One region of the Streptomyces sp. NPDC060031 genome, then DNA from elsewhere that is predicted to be linked to it. Evidence: riboswitches for the same ligand, from Rfam matches in the RefSeq annotation. Region 1 holds a riboswitch; each other region holds the start of a gene.
The links. A riboswitch is a leader RNA that binds a small molecule or an ion and turns the genes downstream of it on or off. The one in region 1 is predicted to bind cobalamin.
Positions count from the first base shown of each region.

Region 2: another riboswitch for cobalamin. It lies ahead of ACFWB8_RS26915 (cobalamin biosynthesis protein); the one in region 1 lies ahead of ACFWB8_RS18485 (ABC transporter substrate-binding protein).
Region 3: another riboswitch for cobalamin. It lies ahead of ACFWB8_RS09440 (energy-coupling factor ABC transporter permease); the one in region 1 lies ahead of ACFWB8_RS18485 (ABC transporter substrate-binding protein).

Region 1 covers NZ_JBHWVM010000037.1:28,164-30,414, forward strand. The annotation lists gene ACFWB8_RS18475 (ankyrin repeat domain-containing protein) at 1-554, shown strand, start outside; tRNA gene ACFWB8_RS18480 (tRNA-Trp) at 609-682, shown strand; cobalamin riboswitch at 789-927, shown strand; gene ACFWB8_RS18485 (ABC transporter substrate-binding protein) at 963-1,952, shown strand; gene ACFWB8_RS18490 (FecCD family ABC transporter permease) at 1,949-2,251, shown strand, end outside.
Region 2 covers NZ_JBHWVM010000071.1:37,789-40,039, reverse strand. The annotation lists partial or broken gene ACFWB8_RS26920 (cobyric acid synthase) at 1-372, opposite strand, end outside; gene ACFWB8_RS26915 (cobalamin biosynthesis protein) at 369-1,331, opposite strand; cobalamin riboswitch at 1,369-1,512, opposite strand; gene ACFWB8_RS26910 (hypothetical protein) at 1,637-1,858, opposite strand; gene ACFWB8_RS26905 (anion permease) at 1,887-2,251, opposite strand, start outside.
Region 3 covers NZ_JBHWVM010000015.1:27,169-29,419, forward strand. The annotation lists gene ACFWB8_RS09435 (energy-coupling factor ABC transporter substrate-binding protein) at 1-232, opposite strand, end outside; gene ACFWB8_RS09440 (energy-coupling factor ABC transporter permease) at 232-933, opposite strand; cobalamin riboswitch at 962-1,208, opposite strand; gene ACFWB8_RS09445 (flavodoxin family protein) at 1,274-1,987, shown strand.

The sequences.
Region 1 (2,251 bases):
CTGGCCACTACCCGCAGACCACGGAGGTGATCCACGCCCTCGTCGCCGCCGGGGCGGACCCCGGGGCCCGGTTCGTCGGGGCGCACGCGGAGACCCCGCTGCACTGGGCCGCCAGCAACGACGACGTGGCCGCCGTCGACGCCCTCATCGCGGTGGGCGCCGACATCGAGGCGCCGGGCGGCCTCCTCGGCGGCGGCACCCCGCTCGCCGACGCGACGGGCTTCGGCCAGTGGCGCGCCGCGCGCCGCCTCATCGAGCACGGCGCCCGCCCCGGCCTCGAGGACGCCGCGGCCCTCGGACTCCTGGAACGCGTCGAGGAGTTCCTCGCCGCCGGCGTGCCCCGGGAAGACGTCACGAGTGCCTTCTGGGGGGCCTGTCACGGAGGCCGGCTGTCCACAGCCCAATACCTGCTGTCTCAAGGCGCGGACGTCGACTGGATCGGCCACGGCGGCCTGACACCTCTCGATATTGCTCTGACCAGCGAAGACGGACCCTTGATCGCCTGGCTGCGGTCCGCCGGCGCGCACACCGGCGCCGAGATTCCCGCGAGTTGACCCCTGAATTCGGTGGATCTTCGGCCTGCGTCGTGCCATGGTTGGTCCCACCGAAGGGGTGTAGCTCAGCTGGTCAGAGCGCCGGTCTCCAAAACCGAAGGCCGCAGGTTCGAATCCTGCCGCCCCTGCAACGCTGTACAACGGCTCTGTCGTGAACGCCCAACCGTGGACGCCCAGGCGCGAGATCCCTCGCCCTGGGCGTTCGTCGTTTCCCCGCGGGGCCCGTCGGCCGGCGTCTGGCAGACTGGGGCGGGTCATCCCAGGCGGTGCAGGACAGGAAACCGGTGCGAATCCGGTGCGGTCCCGCCACTGTGACCGGAGCCCGCCCGCGGGAACCGGGAGTCAGACACTGACGCACCGCCTCTTCACTTCGGCCAGGGGACGCGGATCCCCCGGAGAGGCTTCGCGATGTCGCGTTCCCGCGCCCTCCTGCGCGCATGTGTGCCGGTTTCACTGCTGATACCCCTGGCCGCCTGCGGCGGCTCCCCGAATGCGGGGGACCGGCCGTCAGGAGCCACCGCCGGGCCCGGATTCCCGTACACCGTCACGAACTGCGGGACGACCAGCACCTACCAGGCCCCGCCCCGACGGGCCGTCACCATGAACCAGCACGCGACCGAGATCCTCCTCGCCCTCGGGCTGGAGGAGAAGATCGCCGGGACCGCCTACCTGGACGACGCGGTGCTCCCCGCCTACCGGCCCGCCTACGACGAGCTCAAGGTGCTGGCCAAGGAGTACCCCTCCAAGGAGATCCTCCTCGGAGCCAACCCCGACTTCGTCTACGGGGGTTACTCCAGCGCTTTCGACAAGGCCCAGGGCCGCGACCGCGAGGGACTCGCCAAGTCCGGCATCAACTCGCGGCTCAGCGTGGAGTACTGCACCGAGGGGCCGGTCGGCCTCGACCAGCTCAAGACCGAGATCACCGAGGTGGCGCGGACCTTCGGCGTACCCGAGCGCGGCGCCGAGCTCATCGAGGACGAGCAGCGCCGCATCGACGCCGTCACCGCGCGGGTGAAGGGCCGGGCCAAGCCGTCCGTCTTCGTCTACGACTCCGGCGAGGCCTCCGCCTTCACCTCGGGAGGCAACGGAATCGGCAATCAGATCGTCTCGCTGGCCGGCGGGACGAACGCCTTCGCCGACCTCAAGGACACCTTCGGTGACGTGTCGTGGGAGAAGGTCATCGAGCGCCGGCCCGAGGTGGTCCTCATCTACGACTACGGCGGCACCACCGTCGAAGCCAAGAAGCAGCGCCTGTTGAACGACCCGGCGCTGGCGCAGGTTCCCGCGATCAAGAACCAGCGCTTCGTCGTGCTCCCGCTGTCCTCGGCCGTGCTCGGCGTACGCGTCGCCGACGCCGTCGAGTCCCTGGCCCGCCAGCTCCACCCCGACGCCGCGTGAGGCGGCGCCGCACCCCGCTCGTCCTCGTCGTGCTCGCCTGCGCACTGGCCGCGTCCGCCGTCGCGGGCCTGGCCCTCGGGCCGGTACGGATCGCCCCCGGCCAGGTGCTCGACATCCTGCTCGCCGGACCGGGCCCGGGCAGCGGAGCCTTTGGTTCCATCGTGTGGGACGTACGCATGCCACGGGTGCTGCTCGGGGCCTTCGTCGGCGCCGGGCTGGCCGTCGCGGGCACCGTGCTGCAGGCCCTCGTACGCAACCAGCTGGCCGACCCCTTCCTGCTCGGGGCCTCCTCAGGGGCC
Region 2 (2,251 bases), on a different contig from region 1:
GCAGTCCGTGACGATGCCGAGCAGCTGCTCCTGGCGCCCCCCGTGGTAGCCGCGGGCGCTCATCTCGCCCACCGGCTTGCCCAGCAGCACCACCTGGCTGCTCCGGTCTCCGCCGGGTTTGAGCAGCACCGGGTTCATCAGCGCGGTCGGCTCCACGCGCGCGGCCTGCGCCTGCATCGCCTGCGCCCGCCCGATCTCGGCGCCCTCCCGCGTCACGAACGAGTTCAGCGACATGTTCTGCGCCTTGAACGGGGCCACCTTGACGCCCTGTCGGGCCAGCCAGCGGCAGATGCCCGCCGTGACCACGCTCTTGCCCGCGTCCGATGTCGTACCCGCGACCAGCAGTCCGCCGCCGCGCCTCGCGCCGCTCATGTGCGCCGCCCCTTCCTCGTCGTACGGGAGACCAGCAGCCGGGCCGCCACGCAGGCCCCCAGCGCCAGCCACGTCACCTGCCGCGAAAGGCGTACCGCCCGCTCGATGTCCGCGACCTCCACGGGCCGCCCCGCCCCGCCGTTCAGCACGGCACGGTGCTCGACCCGGCCCCCGTACGCGAGCGTCCCGCCCAGCCGTACGCCGAGCGCCCCGGCGAACGAGGCCTCCACGGGCCCGGCGTTGGGGCTCGGGTGGGCGGCGGCGTCCGCGCGCCAGGCCCGTACGGCCCCCCGCCGGTCGGGGCCGGCCAGCACGGCGGCGAGCGCGGTCAGCCGGGCGCCCGGCCAGCCCGCGACGTCGTCCAGCCGGGCGGAGGCCCAGCCGTAGCGCAGGTGGCGGGGCGACTTGTGGCCGACCATCGCGTCCAGGGTGTTCACGGCGCGGAAGGCCAGCAGCCCGGGGACGCCGGCGAGGGCTCCCCACACCAGCGCCCCGACGACCGCGTCGGAGGTGTTCTCGGCGACCGACTCCACGACGGCGCGGGCCATCTGCTGCTCGTCCAGGGCCTGCGGGTCGCGCCCGCACAGGTGCGGCAGCCGCTCCCGGGCCACCTCGGCGTCCCCGGCGGCGAGCGCCCCGCCGATGGCGCGGGCCTCCCGGCCCAGCGAGGTGCCGCCTACGACGGCCCAGGTGGCGGCCGCGGTCAGGGCGATACGGGCGGCCGCGGGCCGGGAGCGCACGGCCCGCGCGCCCAGCGCGCCGACGGCGGCCGCGCCCCCGGCGCACACCAGGGTGTGCAGGACGCCCCGGGCGCGGTCGTCGCGCCACAGGGCGCGCTCGACGGCTGCGGCGGTTCGTCCGAAGGCTGCCACGGGGTGCCCTCGGCGCGGATCACCGAGGATCCGGTCGCCGATCAGGCCCGCCGTGGCCCCGTACGCGAAAACGCGATCGGCACGCATGGTGGCAGGTATGTCCTCACTCAGGGTCCGCGCCCTGGTTCGACGTGACCGGCGACGAGAGTTCCTGGCTCCCGGATCGCACTCGGCCGAGTGCTCCGGTGACAGTGGCGGGACCGCGCCGGATTCGCACCGGACTTCCTCTCCATGCCGCCGTATTGGCTCGGGCAGTCCACCACGCACCGCGAAGGCCCGTCAACTCGCCGTTGACCTGGGACGGGGCGTGCGACGGGGCGGGCGAGGACGTATGCGAAAGCTCCCCCCGGGACAAACCCGGAGGGAGCCTTGACGCGTGGTGCGCAGGTGTCTCAGCTGATGATCAGGTAGATGCCGTACGTCACGGCCACCGCGCACAGCGCGAAGCAGGCGTACGCGCCGCTGCGGGCCACGGTGGCGGCGCCGCCCTGTTCGGTGGCGGACTCGTGCCTGGAGAGGCCCACGAGACCCAGGGTGAAGAGGGCCACGAGTGCGACGGTGGCGGAGAGGCTGACCCCGAAGACGGAGCCGAGTGCTGCCCAGTCGATCTTCATACTGCCGTTTCCTCTGTCGTTCTCGGGGTCAGACCGCGGCGGCCGGAGCCGCAGGGGTCGCGGGGGTCGCCGTCGAGGCCGGGATGGTGGCCCTGAGGTCTTCGTCCGTCACCGCGGCGGTCGTACCCGCGATCGGCGGGACGGCCACGGCGGCCATGGCGGTGGTGACCACACCGGGCTGCTCCGCCTCGGTGGCGGCGAGCGGCTCCACGTCGTTGACGTTGTGGTGGTCGACGACCTGGCGGCGGGAGATGAGCCAGATGGCGAAGCAGGAGGCGACCAGGAAGACCGCGACGGCGGCGACGCCGACGTCACCGGTCCGCATGACCAGCTCGGCGCCGGAGGCGACCAGCGCCGCGGCCGGCAGGGTCAGGCCCCAGGCGATGAACATGC
Region 3 (2,251 bases), on a different contig from region 1:
CCGCCTGGAGGGCGAACAGCGCGGACTCCACCTCCCCGGACGGGGGCTCGTACAGGGGCGAGAACCACGGCTCGTAGTCCGGCTTCAGCTCGGTGATCGCCGACTCCGCCTGCGCGTCGGCGCCCGTGAACGGCTCTTCCTTGTCGTCGCCCAGCCCCAGCGCGAGCGGGAGCACGGCGAGCGCCGCGACCAGGAACAGCAGCAGGGTGTTGATCTTCGCGTTCCGGCTCATCACAGCCCCGCCTCCTGCTTCGTGGCGCCCTTGGTCCCGGTGAGCTTCGCGACGCCGAGCCGGACCAGGTCCGGCGCGCTCGACTGGATCAGCAGCCGCATCACGAGCACGGTCAGCAGCCCCTCGCTCACCGCGAGGGGGATCTGCGTGAGCGCGAAGATCTCGCTGAACTTCTCGAGCGAGCCGAGGAATCCGGTGGCCTCGTCGGGGAAGGCCAGCGCCAGCTGGACGGAAGTGACGCAGTAGGTGACCAGGTCGGCGAAGAAGGCGCCGAGGAAGACGGTCACCATCAGCGGGACGTCGAAGCGGCGCAGCAGCCGGTAGACCCCGTAGCCCGCCCAGGGGCCGGCGATGGCCATCGAGAAGACGTTGGCGCCGAGGGTGGTCAGGCCGCCGTGGGCCAGCAGCAGGGCCTGGAAGAGCAGGGTGATCGTGCCGAGCACCGCCATGATCGGCGGCCGGAACAGGATCGCGCCCAGCCCGGTGCCGGTGGGGTGCGAGCAACTGCCCGTCACCGAAGGGATCTTCAGGGCGGAAAGGACAAAGGTAAACGCTCCGGACGCCCCGAGCAGCAGAGTGCTCTCGGGATTGGCCTTCACCTCGCGGGTGAGGGCGCGGACGCCGTGTACGACAAAGGGAGCGGACGCGGCGCCCCAGGCGACCGCGTGCAACGGGGGCAAAAAACCCTCGGCTATATGCATGAGTGGGGAGACCTCTCCAGCACCTCGTGGATGGACAACGCGCCCCGGCCGGTCTCCTGGCTCACGGGTGCTGATGCCCTGTCTCCGCCTTCCCGGGCGGCGCGGAACCTCCCGCGCAGCCCAGTGGCTTCCCGCTGGGGGCACCTCCCAGACGGAATCTGGGGGAGATGGAGCCGGACTTCCCGTTCACAGTGGCGAGGGCCGCACCGGTTTCCCACCGGTTTCCCGAACACCAAGGCCCGCTGACCCTAGTCGCCCGGACGGACCAGTAACAACCCGCCCCAATCCGGACGGACGCGGTCCGGTGGCCGGGCCGGACGGCGGCCGGGAGGGTGGGGGAGTGGCTTCTGACTTCGATTACTCGGACCTGACCGCCGTCTACGTGAACTGCACGCTCAAACGCTCGCCCGAGACCAGCAACACCGAGGGCCTCATCGACAAGAGCCGCGCCGTCATGGCCGCGGCCGGCGTGCGGACCTCGCTGATCCGCGCCGTGGACCACGACATCGCCACCGGCGTCTGGCCGGACATGACCGAGCACGGCTGGGAGAGCGACCAGTGGCCCGTGCTCTACAGCCAGATCATGGACGCCGACATCCTCGTGCTGTGCGGCCCGATCTGGCTCGGCGACAACAGCTCCGTGATGAAGCAGGTCATCGAGCGCCTCTACGCCTGCTCCTCGATCCTGAACGAGCGCGGCCAGTACGCCTACTACGGGCGCGTCGGCGGAGCGCTGATCACCGGCAACGAGGACGGCGTCAAGCACTGCGCCATGAACATCCTCTACAGCCTCCAGCACCTCGGCTACGCGATCCCGCCGCAGGCCGACGCCGGCTGGATCGGCGAGGCCGGGCCCGGACCCTCGTACCTCGATCCCGGATCGGGCGGCCCGCAGAACGACTTCACCAACCGGAACACGGCCTTCATGTCCTGGAACCTGATGCACCTCGCCGCCCTGCTCAAGCGCGCCGGCGGCATGCCCGCGCACGGCAACCAGCGCTCCGAGTGGGACGCGGGCTGCCGCTTCGACTTCCCGAACCCCGAGCACCGCTGAAGCCCCCTCGGAGACGCCGCAAAAGGGCCCGCACCAGGCTCTGCCCCGAGCGGCGGCCCAGCGCGTCGGCCTCCCCCCCCAGGTGGTGCAGCGCCGCGGCCGTGGCCGAGCGCTCCAGGGCGGTCCGGCCCAGCACGGCCGCCCGGCGAGCTGAGGGCGGATCCGGCGCCCGGGGCGTACGACGCCCCGGGCACCGGCGGTCAGCACCTGGCGGGATGCGGGAAGTCGACGACGAGCCGCTCGGGCGAGTGCAGGACCGAGGTG